One region of the Paenibacillus sp. 11B genome, then DNA from elsewhere that is predicted to be linked to it. Evidence: a T-box and tRNA genes for the amino acid it is inferred to sense, from the RefSeq annotation. Region 1 holds a T-box; the other holds one or more tRNA genes.
The links. A T-box is a leader RNA that pairs with one kind of tRNA and senses whether it is charged. The one in region 1 lies ahead of leuS (leucine--tRNA ligase), so its partner is inferred to be a tRNA-Leu.
Positions count from the first base shown of each region.

Region 1 (10,194 bases):
TTTTACTTCATTGTTGGAGCGGATATGGTGAACTATCTTCCCAAGTGGGAACAGATCGAAGAACTCGCTGAACGTTTGATCTTCATCGGTGTGGGACGCCCGGGATTCCAGCTGCATCTGGATGACCTGCCTGACGTATTACAGGATCGGGTACTGTTGGCTGAGATGCCTTTGGTGGACATATCATCCACAGCAGTACGCAGACGTTTCTCCAAAGGGCATTCCGTGCGCTTTATGATTCCTGACGCGGTCCATCAATACATTGTAAGGAGCGGTTTATATGGAACTAAGCCGTGACGAACTGATCCGCGCAGTTTCCGGTCAAATGCCGGAGAAGCGTTGGAAGCATACGCTTGGTGTCATGGAGTCGGCAGTAATGCTGGCTGAAAAATATGGTGCTGACCCTGTAAAAGCGGATCTGGCAGCGATATTGCATGATGTGGCCAAGTATTGGCCTGTATCGGAGATGGAAGCGGTCATCCGTGATAATGGATTGAACGAAGAACTTTTGCAGCATGACAAGCAGCTCTGGCATTCCGAAGTGGGTGCTTTTGTTGCAAAGCGTGACTACGGCATTAGTGATGCCGAAATTATTAATGCCATCCGCTGGCATACCTCAGGTCGGGTGGGCATGAGTCTGCTGGATAAAGTGGTGTGTCTGGCGGATTATATTGAGCCTGGGAGAGACTTCCCGGGAGTGGATCATATCCGTGAACAGGCTGAGCATAGTCTGGAAGAGGGTTTAATTGCCGGTTTTGACTCGACGATCAGCTTGCTGATCTCGCAGCGCCGTGTCATTTATCCTTTGACCATGTTGTCGCGAAATGACTTGATTGCACAATTATAGATTAAATTATGGAGGTTGGTTCATGACAGTATCATCGAAAGAACTTATGAATATGGCGGTTGCCGCCGCTGACGATAAAAAGGCATCCAACATTGTAGCGCTGGATCTGATTAACATCTCGCTGGTAGCGGATTATTTTGTTATCTGTCACGGGAATTCCGATACACAGGTACAGGCGATTGCAACAGAAATTCGCAAACAGGCACATGCAGCCGGAGTGAATATCAAAGGCATCGAAGGTATGGATTCTGCACGTTGGGTATTGATGGATATGGGTGATGTGGTTGTTCATATCTTCCACCGCGACGAGCGTGAGTATTACAACATTGAACGACTGTGGTCTGATGCCAAAGTGGTGGAAACGGTATGAGTTTGATCGCAGGAACAGTTGTCAATTTGCCGGTTTCACGTGAAGTGTCTCCGTTTGGCTACTTTTTGACGACAGGATCGGAAGATGTACTGCTTCACTATACGGAGCTTACACGGGACGTTAAAATTGGTGAAATGCTGGAGGTCTTTCTGTTCTTTGATACGGAAGATCGTCTCGCGGCAACCATGAAAAAACCATATCTCACACTCGGTGAAATGGGACGACTGGTTGTGGCTGATATTCATCCACGCCTCGGCTGTTTCCTCGAAATGGGGCTTGGACGGCAATTGCTGCTCCCGATTCGTGAATTGCCTGAGTTGGAAGAATTGCGTCCCCATGTAGGGGATGAAGTTTTTGTTCTTATGGAGCATGACAAGCAAGGACGTTTGCGGGCAAAATTGGCTGGGGAACGTGAGCTTGCGCCATTGTCTTTCCATGCGCCAACCTCTTGGGTGAACGAATGGGTTGAAGCAACAGTGTACAAGCCACTTCAGATGGGTACTTTTGTACTTGTTGACGGTGGTGTGCTCGGCTTTGGCGCGATCGGCATGATTCATTCCTCGGAGCGAAATCGTATGCTGCGTCTTGGTGAAAAGGTAAAATGCCGGGTAACCATGGTACGTGAAGACGGACGTGTCAATCTGGCGATGTCCCCTCTCAAAGAGGTGGGTCGCAATGAAGATGCGGACAAACTGCTCGCTTTCATGAAAGAGCGCCCTACGGGCGGCATGCCCTATTCGGATGCTACCCCGCCGGACATTATCAAGCAGCGTTTTGGCATCAGTAAATCTGCGTTCAAGCGTGCCTTGGGCAAACTGATGAAGGACGGTCTGGTCACTCAAAAGGAAAACTGGACCTATCTGACAGAGTCTGTACCCCAGGATCAGAACGAGGACAAGTAAGCAAACAGCTATCATGGATCAAGCATGTGCTTGAATCCACACGTAAAGGCAGGGCAAGGCTGGGTGAACTCCGGACGCCCCTGCTTTTTCTTTTGTTCAAATGAGCTTCGAAAATGAAATTGAAAGTGCGGTGCCTGACATGTCTTACCGGAAATTTGCCTATGTGTACGATGAATTAATGGAGGATATGCCTTATCCGGACTGGATAAGGTTTGCGAGAACGGCTTGGGAACGGCATGGCATGCCAAAAAGTGTGGCTGAACTGGGCTGCGGTACCGGTTCAATTACGATCCCCCTGGTGAACTCCGGCTTCGAAGTTACAGGCATTGACCTGTCAGCGGACATGTTGTCTGTTGCACGCAGTAAAATGGAGGCTACACCTCAAGGTCACCGCTTATATCGGGAGGGCAGCGTCCGCTGGGTGCAGCAGGATATGCGGGACTGGAGAGTACCGGAGCCCGTGGACTCGGTGATATCGTTCTGTGATTGCGTGAATTATTTGCTTGAAAAAGAAGATGTTGTCCGTACATTTCAGCGTACTTACGAGATGCTGAAGCCTGAGGGGACTTTCCTGTTTGATGTACATCATCCGAATACCCTTATTCGATACGAAGAGGAGCAACCTTTTGTGTTGGATGAACGCTCCGTGTCGTATATTTGGACCTGTGATATGGATCATGATCGGTGTGAGATTGAGCATCATCTGAGTATCTTTTCGCGTGCGGCTGAGAGTGGCAAGGATATGTACCAGCGGTTTGAAGAGGTTCATGTTCAGCGTGCATACGATCCAGACTGGATGAAGCTGGAGCTCACGAAGGCTGGTTTCAGAGATGTGCGTGTGTATGCTGATTTTGAGTGGAAAGAAGCGGGAGAAGGCGCACAGCGTCTGTTCTATGTAGCTGTGAAATAAGATTATGATGTTGAACTGTCCTTATGATACATAGGGGCAGTTTTTGTTACAACAGATAGCAAACGGAAAATAAGAAGGTTATATGAACTCTACTTTGATCTGATGCTGAGAGAGAATCAAGTGTACTTATCGTCAATACAATAACCAGGAACACATTCAGTGGACGATGGATAACCTGAAAGAAGGAATCAAGCGATTCCGGTCGTCTTGATGTGTATACTCATGCATGGCATTGTTTATAGTCAACAAACAGTGTAATATTGACTTTAATGCTTCTTTTTTATATAATGTTCCCGATCATATCGTATACATATTTCGATGATAAGGATCAGTAGTGAGTCCTGTACATGACAGAGAGCCGGCGGTTGGTGCAAGTCGGTTGACAGTATTTCACGAACTCGCCTTGGAGAAATGCGGTGATTACACCATCTTGCAACCGACCGAAGCAACACTCGTGTTCAGGAATGGAAATCCGCATCGGTTAACCGCCGTTACAGGTCCAAAGGGAGTGGATGACGAAGCACGATCGTCCGCTAACTAGGGTGGTACCACGGGAATTCAACCTCTCGTCCCTAGCGCTGCAAACGCTACGGGATGCTGAGGTTTTTTTGTTGCAATAAATGTGAATAACCAGAGGAGGAACAATAGATGAGCGAGAATCAACAGCCAAAACACGGCTATAAGCCACAAGTTATGGAAAAAAGTTGGCAGCAATACTGGGATGACAATAAAACGTTTAAAACGGGTGAGGACCCTTCTAAACCGAAGTTTTACGCACTGGATATGTTTCCGTATCCATCCGGCTCAGGCCTGCACGTAGGTCACCCGGAAGGATACACGGCAACGGATATCGTATCCCGTTTCAAACGTATGCGCGGCTTTAATGTACTGCATCCAATGGGTTGGGACGCTTTCGGCCTGCCTGCCGAGCAGCATGCATTGGATACGGGTGAACATCCGCGTGATATCACCTTCCGTAACATTGATAATTTCCGTCGTCAGATCAAATCACTCGGTTTTTCCTATGACTGGGATCGGGAGATCAGCACAACAGACCCTGAATATTACAAATGGACGCAATGGATCTTTATCCAGTTGTACAATAAAGGCCTGGCTTATGTTGATGAAGTACCTGTTAACTGGTGCGAAGCTTTGGGTACGGTACTGGCGAACGAAGAGGTTATTGACGGCAAGAGTGAGCGTGGTGGACATCCGGTCGTTCGTAAACCAATGCGCCAATGGGTATTGAGAATTACGGAATATGCAGAGCGTTTGCTGGAAGATCTGGAGGAGCTGGACTGGTCAGAGAGCATCAAGGATATGCAGCGCAACTGGATCGGCAAATCGACCGGGGCTGAAGTTACTTTTGCCATTGAGGGTCATGAAGAAGTTATCAAAGTGTTTACGACACGTGCAGATACGTTGTTCGGCGCAAGTTATGCTGTATTGGCACCTGAGCATGAGCTGGTGGATGTCATTACAACCCCAGAACAGCGTGAAGCAATCAAGGCATATCAGGAACAGGCTGCTCGCAAGAGTGATCTGGAACGCACCGACTTGGCTAAAGACAAATCAGGTGTGTTCACAGGAACTTACGCAATCAATCCGGTAAACGGAGCGAAGGTACCTATCTGGATCGCCGATTATGTTCTGGCTGGTTACGGCACAGGGGCAATCATGGCCGTTCCGGGGCATGACACTCGTGACTGGGAGTTTGCGAAACAGTTTGGTCTGGACATCATCGAGGTTGTACAGGGTGGCGACGTAACCCAAGAAGCGTATTCCGGAGACGGACCGCATGTGAACTCCGATTTCCTGAACGGATTGAACAACGAAGAAGCGATTGCGAAGATGATTGCCTGGTTGGAAGAGAACGGTAAGGGACAAGGCAAAACGACCTATCGTCTGCGTGACTGGTTATTCAGCCGTCAGCGTTACTGGGGTGAGCCAATCCCGATTCTGCATCTGGAAGACGGAACGATGAAGACGGTGCCGGAAGATCAGCTGCCTTTACTGCTGCCAGATATTGACCAGATCAAACCTTCGGGTACTGGAGAATCACCGCTGGCGAATGTTACGGAATGGGTTAACACCGTAGATCCGGAAACAGGAATGAAAGCTCGTCGTGAGACGAACACGATGCCACAATGGGCCGGTAGCTGCTGGTATTACCTGCGCTTTATCGATCCACACAATGACAAGGAACTGATCTCTCAGGAGAAACAGCAGCAGTGGCTGCCGGTTGATCTGTACATTGGGGGAGCTGAGCACGCGGTGCTTCACTTGCTGTACGCTCGTTTCTGGCATAAAGTGCTGTATGATCTGGGTGTGGTGCATACCAAAGAGCCATTCCACAAATTGGTCAACCAAGGCATGATCCTGGGAACCAACAACGAGAAGATGAGTAAATCCCGTGGTAACGTTATTAACCCGGATGAGATCGTCAATGAATTTGGTGCAGACACATTGCGTCTGTATGAAATGTTTATGGGGCCTTTGGAGGCTACAAAACCGTGGAACGCTAACGGGGTTGAGGGCATGCACCGCTTCCTGTCACGTGTATGGCGTCTGTTCATCAATGAAGATACAGGTGCAATCAATGACAAGATTACAGCAGATGGTGGTACCGATGAGTTCAAACGGACGGCTCAGAAAACCATCAAAAAGGTTACAGAGGATCTGGAACATCTGCGTTTCAACACAGCAATCAGCCAGTTGATGATTTTCATCAACGATGCATACAAAGCAGATACGCTGTCACGTGAAGCGATGGAGAACTTTGTACAGTTGCTGGCACCACTGGCACCACATATGGCAGAGGAGCTGTGGAGCCGTCTCGGTCATGAAGGTGGAATCTCTTACGTAGCTTGGCCTGAGTATGATGAGTCCATGACGGTGGATGCCGAAGTGGAGATTGTTGTTCAAGTGAATGGCAAAATTGTAACTCGTGCTACGATCGCGAAGGATCTGGACGCACAGGGCATGCAGGACTTTACAATGGAACTGGCACCTGTGAAGCAGGCACTGGAAGGCAAGACCGTTCGCAAGGTCATTGCCGTTCCAGGCAAACTCGTTAATATTGTTGCCGGTTAATCTCACCGGCTTTGAATAGCTCATCCAGCTTCAATAAATCTTCATCATATTTGTCATGAGTCGTCTGGATCAGGCTGTCAAAAACACCATCTAGACTCACCTTCAGCAGGGCTAGTGCCTGTGCGGTGATGCCGCCAGGTACAGCCACGCGAGCCTGAAGTTCTTGCGGTGTATATCCTCCCTCGGTGAGCAGCTTGCCTGTTCCCAGGAGCATCTCGCCAGCAAGAGCGCAGGCATCGGCTCGCTTGATATCTGTGAGCTTGACAGCACTCTCGATCCATTGCTCCAGAAAGAACGATATGAATGCAGGTCCGCAGCTGGAGAAGTCGGATGTGATCCGGGTACAGGCTTCATCCACTTGATAGGGTCTGCCGATATGACTGAGCAGCCCTTCCAGCAAAGCGCGGTCTTCGGTAGTCATTCGCTCACCGTGTATACACAGGGACGCTCCGCTGCCGACCTGGTGCGTAACACTGGGGATCACTTTGGAGACTTTGCAAGGAAGTGAAGATTCCAGATGGCGCAGCTGCACGGGACTGGTGATCGAGACGATTATATGATTGGGATTCACGACAGGCAGGATGTCGTCAATGACATGTTTGAATTCAAGCGGCTTCACGCATAGAAAGACGATATTGCTGCGGATGACGGTTTCCCGGTTGCTCTGTGATTCATGCAGACCAGGGTAACGGAGGGCTAGCTGCCGTACTTTGGAAGGGGTTCGATTGCTGGCGGCGATCTGCCGTGGCTCAAGTGCACCGGATTGAATCAAGGCATAGATCAGCAGGCTACCCATGCTGCCGGTTCCGATAAATCCAACCTTCATTGTTCAGGCCTCCTTTCATGCTTTACGGTAATGGCGCAGTTCTTTCCCTCTAGTGTATGCGTCAGGACCTGCTTGACATGACATGAAAAAAGTACAGCTTGGTTTACCAGGCAAGTCCAACGGTTCGGAAGCACCGCCCGTGTTCAGAATAGATTTATTTTGAATCCAGGGAGAGGTGTGGAAGACATGAGATGGAACAAGGGAATGACCATTGCTGCTGCGGTGGTTGGATGTATATTGATATTATGGTCGGGCAAAAGTGAACAGCCACCTTCTGGCTGGGAACCTATGCAGCTCGCCACCGAGAAGCCGACGATAGTGCAGGAAACCTCTGCTGTACAGTCGGCTACTTTGGTTCAGGAACAAACAAAGGCTCCCGGTGCAGATCAGAGACCTTCAACTACTGAGGCCTCCACAGAGACGAACCAGATTAATGCCACGACGGAAAAGGTAGCTAATCAGAGCAATGCAGGCAACAACCAAATGGATGTTTCAATAGGTGTGGCAGAAACGAAATCGGATGTACCTGTGGTTTCACCAGACAATAATCAAGCATTGGTCGGCAATGAAGCTGTTGACAATGGTAAAATTGATGTCAATACAGCTCCTGTAGTCAAGCTTATGGACCTCCCTGGAATTGGGGAGAAAAAGGCGCAAGCCATTATTGATTATCGTAATTCGCATGGACCTTTTACCAAAGTCAGCGACCTGACTAAAGTGAAAGGAATCGGAATGAAAATGCTGGAGAAAATGGCTCCTTATGTGCAGATCAGGTAGTAACAATATATTAAATATCACGATATAAGTTGGATTTGAAATGACATTACAGCAATCGTAAGGTTTTCTGTACGCTGAGTGTCTGGATGACATCTATATGGATTCAACTTGTATCGGACGGGAGGGAAACGGTAATGAGTACAACAGACGTACGCAAAGACTGGGATACGTATTTCATGGACATCGCATATATGGTCTCAACCCGTTCCCGCTGTTCACGCCGTCATGTTGGCGCCGTACTTGTTCAGGGGAAGAAACTGCTTGGAACAGCTTATAATGGTGCGCCCATGGGAGTTCCGGACTGCTCTGAAGCAGGGTGCATGATCTCGGAAGAATATGAGCTGGTAGTGACCGACGGTCAGGAGGAAATGGTCAAAAAGCAACGCTGTATTCGTACCATTCATGCGGAGCAGAATTTGCTTTTGTTCACTGATCGCATTGACCGCGAAGGCTCTTCTGTATATGTTACGGATGAACCTTGCTGGACTTGCTCCAATATGCTCGCGAATAGCGGCATTACAGAAATCGTATTTCATCGCCCATATCCCAAGGATACAGGCAAGGTTACGGACATGATGAAGCAAAAAGGCATTACGTTTCGCCGACTGGAAAATTACCAGGCTCCGCGTGAGACGATGATGACGGTAAGTAACTAGAACACATATAATATCAAATTTGCGGGGAAGAACCTCCGGTTGCTGGAACAGCTGCCGGGGGTTTTTCTGTGTTCATACGCGTGAAAAGAAGGAGGCAAAGAAAATGAAAGGCAGACCTTTACTGGTATTTACCGTCTGCTGGTTATGCGGTAGCGGGATGGCATGTGCGTTATCAGGCTGGTCCCTGTTCATAGGAATGATTGGCGCTCTCGTTTGTCTGCCGTTGTTGCTACGAATGATTGATATACGCGGTTGGCCCATCTTGTTACTGATCGTAGCACTCATCGGCGGTGCTGTGCACTGGGAATGGAATGATACGCGGAATCGGAGCAGTCTGCCCGAGATCACACATACGGCTGCAGAGGATTTGGATGGTTATGCAGCTACATTTGAAGGAACCCTGATGTCGGATGTACGCATAGATGGGGATCGGGCCGATTTTGAAATGCAGATTACCTCCATGCTCCCGCAATCCGATATAACATCGGCATCAGCGTCAGAAGCGCGAACTGAGCCTAACTTGAGAGAACGTCTGATGGTCCAAGTCCGTCTGGCTGAGGAAGAAGAACAGCAGGTAGCAGCAGGCTGGAAGCGAGGGGATACGATAACGTTGACGGGTTCGCTTGCGCTTCCCGGCGAAGCCAGAAACTTTGGCGGATTTGACTATCAAAATTACTTAAGGACTCTTCATATCCATTGGTTGTTTAAAGTGAAGGGTGCCAACTCGGTAACGAACATTGCGCCTGAAGGGCTGGGGAAATTCAATATTCTTCGGTGGAATGACGTGGTCAGACATAAGCTCGGCTTAGCTGTAGAACAGTTATTCCCCGAACCTCATGCTGGCTACATGAAAGGTCTGATTATCGGGATGTCTAAAGATATCGATCCAGATACATATGGTCAGTTTTCACAACTTGGTTTAACTCATATCTTGGCGATCTCCGGAACACATGTTGCAGTGTATGTGGCATCGCTGCTGCTCCTTTTATCCTGGCTTAGGTTAACCCGGGAAACATCGCTCACCATTGTGTTGCTGCTAATACCAGCATACGTACTGTTGTCCGGGGGTTCACCGTCGGTCATTCGTGCGGGAATTATGTCGATGATTGGTTTGTATATGGCGCGGCGTGGGCTTGCCAGGGATGGCTTGCAGATGATCAGTGCAGCAGCGTTGTTGATGATGTGGTGGAACCCTTATTTTTTATTAAGTGTGAGCTTCCAGCTATCCTTTCTGGTAACAGCCGGACTGATGATCTATATGCCGCTGATTAATCGACTATTTAGCAGTTGGCCCAAAGGACTTGCAGCAACAGCTTCCGTGACGGTAACGGCACAGCTGATTTCTTTTCCGGTAACGATTCTGTATTTCAACCAGTTTTCACTGCTGTCATTTGTTGCAAACTTCCTGCTAGTCTCCTTGATTAGCGCGATTGTGCTTCCGCTTGGAACGGTTGCCCTGATTTTATCGCTTCTTTGGATGCCTCTTGCTAAACCGTTGGCGTGGACTGCTATTTTGCTGAACAAAATGACCTTTGCAAGTATGGAGTGGATGAACAGCTTGCCGGGCTTTGTGCTGATCTGGGCTACACCTTCGTTGCTGTGGATTGCAGCATATTATGCTGTTCTCTATGCGCTTTTGCGTACCCTTCATCGCGGCTCAGGTGAACAGCCTATTGCCCAGGGCACAGAAGAGGACACGGCTCCTCTGGTTCATCGGCATGCTGGAGGATCGTCCAGAGCAGCTCTGGGTCTATCTGCGTTGTCTAACGCATCATCACCATCACAAGGATTAAATAAAGGTGGACGTGAAGCT
Region 1 is NZ_JAUKNS010000001.1:1,349,247-1,359,440, reverse strand. Features, by position in the region: gene Q0V21_RS06035 (nicotinate-nucleotide adenylyltransferase) at 1-297, shown strand, start outside; gene yqeK (bis(5'-nucleosyl)-tetraphosphatase (symmetrical) YqeK) at 281-847, shown strand; gene rsfS (ribosome silencing factor) at 870-1,217, shown strand; gene Q0V21_RS06020 (CvfB family protein) at 1,214-2,119, shown strand; gene Q0V21_RS06015 (class I SAM-dependent DNA methyltransferase) at 2,259-3,029, shown strand; T-box leader at 3,339-3,606, shown strand; gene leuS (leucine--tRNA ligase) at 3,678-6,122, shown strand; gene comER (late competence protein ComER) at 6,103-6,948, opposite strand; gene Q0V21_RS06000 (ComEA family DNA-binding protein) at 7,135-7,725, shown strand; gene Q0V21_RS05995 (deoxycytidylate deaminase) at 7,860-8,381, shown strand; gene Q0V21_RS05990 (ComEC/Rec2 family competence protein) at 8,485-10,194, shown strand, end outside.

Region 2 (10,194 bases), on a different contig from region 1:
CGACTGTTAATCGAGTTGTCACAGGTTCGAGCCCTGTTCGGGGAGCCATATGGAGAGGTGTCCGAGCTGGCCGAAGGAGCACGATTGGAAATCGTGTAGGCGTCACAAGCGTCTCGAGGGTTCGAATCCCTCTCTCTCCGCCATAGTAAGGCCCGTTGGTCAAGGGGTTAAGACACCTCCCTTTCACGGAGGTAACAGGGGTTCGAATCCCCTACGGGTCATATTTAACTTCAAAAAATGAAGTTGATTTTCACAGCAGTTTTATGATAAGATCATAAATGTGTTGTTCGGAGGCTTAGCTCAGCTGGGAGAGCATCTGCCTTACAAGCAGAGGGTCGGGGGTTCGAACCCCTCAGCCTCCACCATATTACTTTTAATAACGACGCGGGGTGGAGCAGCCCGGTAGCTCGTCGGGCTCATAACCCGAAGGCCGCAGGTTCAAATCCTGCCCCCGCAATTATACTTTCTTTCAAGAAAGTGATCTGGAACCGTGGTGTAGTTGGCCTAACATGCCTGCCTGTCACGCAGGAGATCGCGGGTTCGAATCCCGTCGGTTCCGCCATTTTAATCTTTACATGAGGAAGCTGTTCACTAAATCTGCTATATGGCACCGAACGCCCTAGATAAAGTGTAACGTTTCAAGATTAAACTTTATTAAGGCTCGGTAGCTCAGTCGGTAGAGCAGAGGACTGAAAATCCTCGTGTCGGCGGTTCGATTCCGTCCCGAGCCACCATTTTTATCACAACTTAATACGCCGGTGTAGCTCAACTGGTAGAGCAACTGACTTGTAATCAGTAGGTTGGGGGTTCAAGTCCTCTCGCCGGCACCACTTATGGAGGATTAGCGAAGTGGCCAAACGCATCAGACTGTAAATCTGCTCCCGTACGGGTTCGGTGGTTCGAATCCATCATCCTCCACCAGTTTTTAGGGGCATAGTTTAAAGGTAGAACAACGGTCTCCAAAACCGTTGGTGTGGGTTCAATTCCTGCTGCCCCTGCCAATTAACTTTTAAGAACAATTTGTATTATGGCGATCGTGGCGAAGTGGTTAACGCACCGGTTTGTGGATCCGGCATTCGGGGGTTCAATTCCCCTCGATCGCCCTTTTGTTTTTTGGGGATTAGCCAAGCGGTAAGGCAACGGACTTTGACTCCGTCATGCATAGGTTCAAATCCTATATCCCCAGCCATTATGCGGACGTGGCTCAGCGGTAGAGCATCGCCTTGCCAAGGCGAGGGTCGCGGGTTCGATTCCCGTCGTCCGCTCCAAAATGTGGCGCCATAGCCAAGTGGTAAGGCACAGCTCTGCAAAAGCTTTATCCCCAGTTCGAATCTGGGTGGCGCCTCCAGTATATTTTCACAAAAACATCATATGCCGGCGTGGCGGAATGGCAGACGCGCTCGACTCAAAATCGAGTGGGAAACCGTGGAGGTTCGAGTCCTCTCGCCGGTATTCAAGCAAGTAAAAGCTCATTAGATGCAAAATCTAATGAGCTTTTTTTATTTGCAGATATTATTTGGATTATAGTTTGTAGAAGGAGAAGGAAATATTTTTGTTTATGTATTGACGCATACCACTAATAAGTATATTGTAGACATGTAAAGTCTTTTAATTTATTTCGTTTAATCGTGGATATTGAAGCTCCCTTAAATTCACATAAAGAAATGTTTAACCAAAAAGAAATTATTCTTTTTGAAATTTTATATTTTATACAAAGAAATGGAGTGAAGTAACATGTCCGAGGAAAAACAGGTATCTACGCATTCTGATATTTTATTTGATCTTTCTGTATGGGAAGAGGCGTGGAGAAATCAGTCCACAACTTTAAAATACAATATGAAAAACGCAGCGTTTTACGCGACAGAGGCATTTGAACAATGGGCCAGAGAATATCATCAACAGTCGTTTACTGAGAAGGGAAAGCAGCGAACCGACCGCATCATAGGCTGGATTGAAAATCAGGGAGTGGATTTTAACGATTTATCCATATTAGACATTGGAGCAGCATCAGGAATCTTTACGATCCCTTTTTCAATCAAAGGAGCGACCGTTACAGCTGTAGAGCCATCAGAACTGCTCAATTCATTAATGAAAGAAGCAATTCCTCCCTCCTTGCAATCCAGTATAGATATTGTGTCAGAACGGTTTGAGGAAATATCGATTCACGATAAGGGCTGGGAAAAGAAATATGACTTCGCATTTGCTTCCATGTGCCCGGCCATGTCAGATTGGGAAACAATTGAACAAGCAATCAGCACTGCTCGAAAGTATGTTTATATCAGCACAATGGCTGGGCCAAAAGAAGACACATTAGTAGATGAGCTTAAAGAGGTACTAGGTGTCTATCCGTCCTACAGTCAGGGGGACATGGTTTATATACAACAGCTGCTGTACCTGAAAGACTATTCCTACACCACCTTGATTACTAAAGAAACAAGTTATTTTGAGATGTCTGTGGAAGAAGTCGTTGATAAGCTTCAGGAATGGCTAAGCACGCACGAATTGCCAACGGATGAAGGTTCACTTGCCCTAGCTGAGCAATATATCAGAGACACGTATAAAGAGGGAGTGGTTGCATTCTCACGCGGAGGGAAGTTTGGTAAAATCCTGATTCAATTGGAGCAGCCGAATATGAAAGTGGTACGTACCAAAGACCAGTAAAATATTTGAGCAGTATATGTGATTCTTATTTATTACATTCAATAGTAGTTGCAAGGGAGCCGTTTTACAGGCTCCCTTTTGTATGATCATATATAGAACAACTTTCTATGGCTAAATTATAGCAGTACATCTTTCATAGTTAGATTAGATAATCCGTCTATTTCATCCTCATAAGAGCTGCTTACTGCTTCATGGATACATTTGACTTCTGCTTACGTTCCCGGTATTGGCCGGGCGTAATCCCTTCCCATTTTCGAAAAGAACGGATAAAGTTCTGCGGGTTGTTATAACGAAGCCGTGCGGCGATATCCTTGACCGTTAACTCGCTTTCGTCGAGCCACTTTTTAGCCATAGTAAAGCGGTATTTCGTCAGATACTCACTGAATGCACAGCCTGTTTCCTTGCGGAACACACTACTTAGGTAGTTCGCGTTGTAGTGAAGTCTGGATGCACATTCCTCCAACGTTAGATCTTTATCGTATTCTTGTTGAATCATGGCAATCATTTTCTCGGATATGTGCTGATATTGGGCGTACTGTCTTTCCTTCAAGATGAGAATGATCGGTATGATGATATGTTCTGTAAACCATTGCTCAACCTCAGCTGCGTACTGAAGACCATGAAGTTCATTGAAAATAGACCCATGGCCTTTGGAGATCTGCCCCAGTCGTATACCGGATTCCTGCATCATCTGTAAAATATGTGTTAACAATCGGGTAAGGGCTACCTGATATTCTTCCGGTGTGCATTCCAAGCCAAACAGCACTCCAAGCAACTGATGGAGATGAGAGAGGGCCAGGGCTTCATCGGCGTTTTGGATACTTTGAATCAGCGTATACTCCAGTGATTCGGGATAAGGCAGCGCCCAATGCGAAGTATGGTTATCTATTGTCTCAAATTGAATGATAATGCCTGCCCCCAGCTTCATTCGATGTTTAAGCGCTTCAAGGGCCTCCGTATAAGCCTGCGGTATGTGAAATGGGGAGGCGTGGGGCTGACTAAAGCCAATGCTTACCTGAAGACTAAGGCTCTCACTGATCTGATGTTGGAGTTGTTCCGTTAACGTATACAGATGCTGTGAAAAACGAACACGATCTTGTTCAGCGGTACCGATGATTGTAACTACAGCCTGCTCGTATACCACAGGAAGTAACTGTTGTTCCGCATGAATACTCTCCTCCAGTATATTCTGAACGGCAAACAGCAACAGATCACGATCCTTGGCATTATATTTGGTATGATTCACGAGATCGGCCTGGACTGCAATGACGGCTATTTGTTGCCACTCTTGAAGCTGCGAACCATAACCATTGTCTATGATCATGTCATGAAGAGTCGACGGTGCAATTTTGCCCAGGACCAGGTTAATTAGAAAATGAGTGCGGATCTGCAGCTTATATTGATTTAATTTGTTTTCAAGCTGGGATTGGGATGCGGATAGCTGGGAAACGCCGGCTCTGATTTGCTCGAATTCATCCATATGAAGTGCAGACTTGATTTCAAGGCGATCTTTAGGTAAGCGTTTGTCACCGAGTTGTATAAGAAGTTTGCGAATCGGAATATGCATTTGTTTCGAACCAATCCATGAGAGCAGCACTGAAAGCACTAACAAGGCAGCACTGATATATATGGTGTGTAACCCAATCCGAACATACTCGTGAGTTAGAATATTCGTAGGCGAAATGAGAATATATGTCCACCCTTTTAGAGCAGAATGCGTATAGAACAGCGAGTAATGTGTATCTGCAATACGTACCTCCCGTTGGCCTGAAGAGGCAGCAAATCCACGTATGGATAACAGCTCACTAAAATTGGTTCCCGATTCGCTATCTTTTATTCCTGCTGCAGCCACTGGTTGACCTATATATTTGGGATCGGGATGGACCATGATCCGTTGTTCACGATTCAAAATGATGAGTCCGGCGGCAGCGTTGTCTGGAGAATCCTCTTCCAGTGGTTTTTGCAGTGTACATGCAGGAATTCCCGCAATCAGGGCAGCATCAGAAGCATTTACATTGGGTATCGATCTGGCAAGTGCAATATGGTAGATGCAGCCTGAATGCACTGCGCGTTCATTATTGTTAAACACGGATGAAGGTGTAAGCTGCCAACCGGACGTAAGTGTGTTCGATAACAAGTCTTTCATAGGCAAAGCCATTGGAAAATCAGCATTAAGGTAAAGGCCAGCATGATCGATAAGCCAATCCTGTGTCTGATTTACGAGTGTAATATCCATTAGAGGCTCCCATGATCTCATATTCTTGAATTCAGTCTGTAACTTCTCGGCAAACAAAGGACCGGTGCCTTGTACCGACGAAGAGGAGGACAGAGAATGGAGCGTGTCCGGTGACCGAACGGCCTGATCGAGCATATAGCTTACGGTTGCAAGTTTGTGCTCCACATTGGTTTGCATTTGGATTAACAGTTGTTTATTGGCTTGAGCACGATGCAGCTCCGTTTGTTTCGAAGAATACATAAAAGCGGTGACTCCAGTCAACAGAATGGGCAAGGTACTTAACAGAATTCCGAAGACTTTCATTTTATGTAGATAGCTGAATGATCGCACAGGTCCACTCCTGACTTTTGGATTAGTAACACTTCCTATTTTAGAAAACGCTTACATATATAATAATCTAAATTTTGTTTATTTGGATAAAAAAGTAATAAAAATCTTTGGGGAATTGAGATGAGGAATAAGGTTCAAAAATGTATTTCGGTTTGTCTGACTTTTATGGAAGGTGTAATGGGAAACGTCAGTTGAGGAAGAACGTAGATAAGAGGTATAGACGTCATATTTATACGGGGTGAGACGGGTTCGAAGAAAGCTAATAGAGATATCTAAGGCATTTATTCGGTACAGTAGTCGTTGGTCTGATCCAGGGACAGTCAAAGGTCCAACCTGATCCCCGACCTGAGTCTAGGATGAAAAACCGTCCACGGTCTGTTTTGAAAAGTCGCAGTTTACCCTAGAATAAGGACATAAGGTTAAACAAGAAACAAACGAACTAACAAACACACAAATCAAAATTAATGAACCGAAAGGGTGGTGAACAATAATTATGAGATGGAATAAAGGAAATGGCTGGGCGATTGTACTGATCGCACTGGGTGCACTCCTCCTTTTCGGAAAGTTAACTCCTCTACTTGGACATTTAATGGGTTATCTCATTCCGATTCTGATGATTGCGCTTGGGTATTACGGAGTTAAACGAGGAAATGTACTGATTGGATGGATTGTTCTCTTCATCGGTATCCTCTCATTGCTGGGTAAACTGGCCTGGCTGATCGGACCGATCATCGCGATTGGGTTAATTATCTTCGGATTCTCCATGTTGAGTAATAATCGCAGTCGTCGTGGCCGTTACTAAGCTTTCACGATTATGAAAAGGAGGACAGAACAAAATGAGTGTATTTCGTCGAATGCGGGATATTACCGTAGCTAATTTGAATGAACATTTGGAGCAAAGTCAGGATCCAGTCAAACTGATTGATCAGTTTCTGGTCTCGACCCGCCAAGACATCGGTGAAGCCGAGAAGCTTCGTCATCAATATGCAACCCATACCAGACAAATGAAACAACAAGCGGATCAGGCAGCAGGTATGGTACACAAACGGGAAGAACAAGCTTCCATGGCTCTGAAAGCAGGCGAGGAGCATTTAGCTAAACTGGCTTTGCAGGAGAAAATCCTCCACGAGGAAAAAATGGAGCAATACAATGAATTGTATGCACAAAGCAATGCGGCCTTACAGGAGCTAGATGAACAGATCGACCAGCTGAAAGTGGAGTATCAGAATGTATACAGCAAGCGCCAATATTATTACGCTCGTATGCAGACGATCCAATTGCAGCAACGAATGAATCAGAGAGGTCATTACAACGGTCAGAATGTACCCCGTATGTTCAACCGACTGGACGACCAGGTTTCTGATCTCGAATATGAGGCACAAAGTCTCCGGGATTTACGGCGTATGAGTCAGGATGGGGCAGGAACTTCTGGCACTATGTCATCCTCTACGCTGGATAAAGAACTGGAGCGGCTGAAACAAAAGCTAAACAATGACAGAAAGGAGTAGACACATGAATAAACTTTACCGCTCATCGCGCAATCGTATGCTGACAGGTTTGATCGGCGGCATCTCTGAAAACCTTGGATTTAGTTCCACGCTGCTGCGTATCATTTTCTTCATCAGTATTTTCGCTACGGGGGGTACATCATTGCTGATCTACTTCATCGCTGCATTGGTAGTGCCAAAAGAATCCCAACACGCTGATCCATACACTTATGGTGCTGATCACGTAAGAGGATACAAGTAAACGAAAGGAGTAAGCACATGAGCAAATTATACCGCTCAACGCGTGACCGAATGATGACCGGCTTGATTGGCGGAATCTCTGAAGCCATCGGCATGGATTCCACGCTGCTACGGATCATCTTCGTCATCAGTATCTTCGTCACTGGCGGCACGTCGTTGTTAATCTACTTCATCGCAGCACTGGTGGTACCGAAAGAACCGTATCCACCTTATGATCCATACGGCCCGGGCCCCGGTCCTGGTAGAGGATACAACAACTACGATCATGAGCCGCCAAGAGGTCCTTTCCAAAACAACCGTAACCAAGGTCCTGGAAACTTCGGTCCGGGCCCAGGCTACAACAGCAGACCTCAGTCTGGCCCACGTTCTTACGACAATAACGCTTACGGAGCAGGGTCACAGCAAGAGAGTGAACTTGATTCCATGATGAAAGATATTGAGAAAAAAGCATTGAAAAAAGAAGTGGAAGAGCTTCGCCAAAAATTATCTCGTTACGAGAAGGGAGAAAAGTAAAATGGGAGTATTTAAACGGATTAAGGATATGACTAAAGCGTCGGTAAATGATATGTTGGATAAAGTGGAAGACCCGATTGTAATGTTGAACCAGTACTTGCGTGATATGGAGGCTGAAATTCATGAGGCAGAGGTAACCGTCGCCAAACAAATGGCGAACGAGCGTCGCATGAAACAACGTCTGGACGAAGCAGAGCGCACATCGGTACAACGTGAGTCTCAGGCAGAGGCTGCACTGGCTAATGGTCAGGAAGAAGTGGCACGTAAATTGCTGGAAGAGAAAATCTACTTCGATCAAAAAATCACGGAGTACAGAGAACTTCATGCACAGTCTGAAGCTCAAGCGAAAGATTTGCTGCAGCAGCTGCATGACATGAAAGATGAGTTCTATAAAATGCGTAACAAACGTAATGAACTCGTATCCCGTGCACAAATGGCGAAAGCCAAAAAACAAATGTCTCAAATCAACAGCTTGCACTCCATTGAGAGTGGTGGCGCATCCCTTGGATTCCACCGCATGGAAGAGAAAATCATGCAAATGGAAGCAGAAGCTGATGTGATCCGCGCACCTTATCGTAATACACAATCTACGTACACCAATCCTGTTGATACTGAAAAACAATTCAAAGTGGATCAACAACTGCAAGCTCTGAAAAACAAAATCGGCAATGGTGCCAAGAATGAAACGGGCGGTACTTCAAAAGAATAACTGTTCGCTCAGCAGACAATATGATATTCTATAAATCGTGAATAAAGAACGGTTTCTAGAACAAAGGTTAAGCCATACAGGTGTTCAATGCCTGATATGGCTTTTCCGTCGAATTGGGAAGATTAACTTACAGAGGAGGTGCGGCAGAGATGAATAAGAAGGGTCAATGGCTTGCTGTTGTAATCATTGTCATCGGCATGCTCATGTTACTGAACCGAAATATTAACCTGCTAACCGTCGCCGCACTGATTCTGTTAACGATAGGTATGGTACAAGTTCGAAAGGGTGACACACACAAAGGCTATCGATGTCTGGGTATTGGAGCCGCTCTGCTGCTGCTCGATAATCTAATGATTGTATTTTTGATGGTACTCGCTTCACTGGCCTATTTTTATTCCAAAAATAAAAAGATTCATCTGCATGGGAATGTCATGCGCAAACAAAATTTTATGGCTCGTTACTATTGGGATCAGACACCTTGGACATTGCGAAGCATGAGTCTATGGCATGCCTTGGGTGAAGTTAATGCGGATTTGTCCCTGTCCATTCCGGAAGAAAAACAAACGATTGTACTTTTGCAAGGTGTTATGGGAAATGTTCGTCTGACGCTGCCTGAAGATTATGGTGTTGAGATTGAGGCGACGGTACTTTTTGGGCGGATAAGTGTCAATGGCGAACAGGATAGTGGCATGATGAACAAATTGGTATGGAGAACTCCTGGATATGAGTCCAGTGAACATAAAGCAAAATTTGTCATTTCTTATATTGTTGGCGACCTAAACATCAGTAATCCGTAATAAGTTAAATAGGTGAAGAAGGAGGAGACCCGGATGAAGACAAAACGACATACCGACATGGTAACCCGAAGTATGGGTGAAGGGATCCTCCTTGTTTTCATTGTGCTCGTTGTAATCTTGTATGTATTGTATACATATGGTTATCTTGCCCCGTTTGCAGGGTGGAGGCATCTGATTCAATCGGGCCTGGCCTTGCTGCTACTCTTGATCGGTATGGGTGCGGCGTTTGGATTCTATCAGAGTTATCGGGTCAAACGAAGGCTTGAACTGTTGCGAGAGACGCTGCTGCAATGGGAAAAGGGGTCACTCTCACGTACTGTGCCGGACCTCGGCATTGATGATGTCGGCCGATTAAGTGAACAGCTTGGACGAATCGGCAAAAAGTGGGAAGATCAGGTCTCTTCTCTGCAAAGACTGTCTACCAATAATGCGCAGCTGGCTGAACAGGCCAGAATAACGGCCATTGTGGAGGAACGGCAGCGGCTGGCACGGGAGTTGCATGATGCGGTATCGCAGCAGCTATTCGCTATTTCAATGACCGCTACAGCGGTTGGACGCAGAATGGAAAAGGATTTTGCACGTGCCCAGCGCCAGGTGGCCCTGATTGAAGAGATGGCGTCGGTAGCCCAGTCCGAGATGCGAGCGTTGCTGTTGCATTTACGACCTGTCTATCTGGAGGGCAAACATCTGGAGCAAGGTTTGCGTGATCTGGTGATGGAGTTAAAAACAAAAGTACCTATGGATATCGTGCTCGAAATGGATGAAGAGATTCATTTGATCAAAGGCATTGAAAATCATCTGTTCCGTATTATTCAGGAAGCGATGTCCAATACATTACGTCATGCAAAGGCGGAAAAGATGGAAATTCGGATTCAGCGCCGGATGGATGCCATTCGGGTACTGATTCGTGATGATGGTCAGGGATTTGATCTCGACGATCAGAAACAGGCTTCCTATGGTCTGACCAATATGCGTGAACGTGTAACTGAAATTGGCGGAGCCATTCAATTTGTAACGGCGCCGGGCAAAGGGACACGAATTGAGATTACAATACCTTTGATGAACGATGAAAGCGAGGAAGAACATGTCAATGGAGATGGGAATAGAGACGGAAGCGGAAACGTCGATCAAAGTGTTGCTCGTGGATGATCATGAGATGGTACGCATTGGCCTCGCTGCGGTACTGGATACCGAAGATGG
Region 2 is NZ_JAUKNS010000007.1:87-10,280, forward strand. Features, by position in the region: tRNA gene Q0V21_RS25745 (tRNA-Asn) at 1-48, shown strand, start outside; tRNA gene Q0V21_RS25750 (tRNA-Ser) at 52-143, shown strand; tRNA gene Q0V21_RS25755 (tRNA-Glu) at 150-221, shown strand; tRNA gene Q0V21_RS25760 (tRNA-Val) at 290-365, shown strand; tRNA gene Q0V21_RS25765 (tRNA-Met) at 384-457, shown strand; tRNA gene Q0V21_RS25770 (tRNA-Asp) at 485-562, shown strand; tRNA gene Q0V21_RS25775 (tRNA-Phe) at 659-734, shown strand; tRNA gene Q0V21_RS25780 (tRNA-Thr) at 755-830, shown strand; tRNA gene Q0V21_RS25785 (tRNA-Tyr) at 836-921, shown strand; tRNA gene Q0V21_RS25790 (tRNA-Trp) at 928-1,001, shown strand; tRNA gene Q0V21_RS25795 (tRNA-His) at 1,031-1,103, shown strand; tRNA gene Q0V21_RS25800 (tRNA-Gln) at 1,115-1,189, shown strand; tRNA gene Q0V21_RS25805 (tRNA-Gly) at 1,194-1,268, shown strand; tRNA gene Q0V21_RS25810 (tRNA-Cys) at 1,275-1,348, shown strand; tRNA gene Q0V21_RS25815 (tRNA-Leu) at 1,374-1,452, shown strand; gene Q0V21_RS25820 (class I SAM-dependent methyltransferase) at 1,735-2,661, shown strand; gene Q0V21_RS25825 (helix-turn-helix domain-containing protein) at 2,843-5,227, opposite strand; gene Q0V21_RS25830 (LiaF transmembrane domain-containing protein) at 5,721-6,029, shown strand; gene Q0V21_RS25835 (PspA/IM30 family protein) at 6,064-6,735, shown strand; gene Q0V21_RS25840 (PspC domain-containing protein) at 6,740-6,976, shown strand; gene Q0V21_RS25845 (PspC domain-containing protein) at 6,994-7,488, shown strand; gene Q0V21_RS25850 (PspA/IM30 family protein) at 7,490-8,197, shown strand; gene liaF (cell wall-active antibiotics response protein LiaF) at 8,347-8,994, shown strand; gene Q0V21_RS25860 (sensor histidine kinase) at 9,028-10,143, shown strand; gene Q0V21_RS25865 (response regulator transcription factor) at 10,085-10,194, shown strand, end outside.
Region 2: it encodes a tRNA-Leu, which carries the amino acid that the T-box ahead of leuS (leucine--tRNA ligase) is inferred to sense. The anticodon was not compared.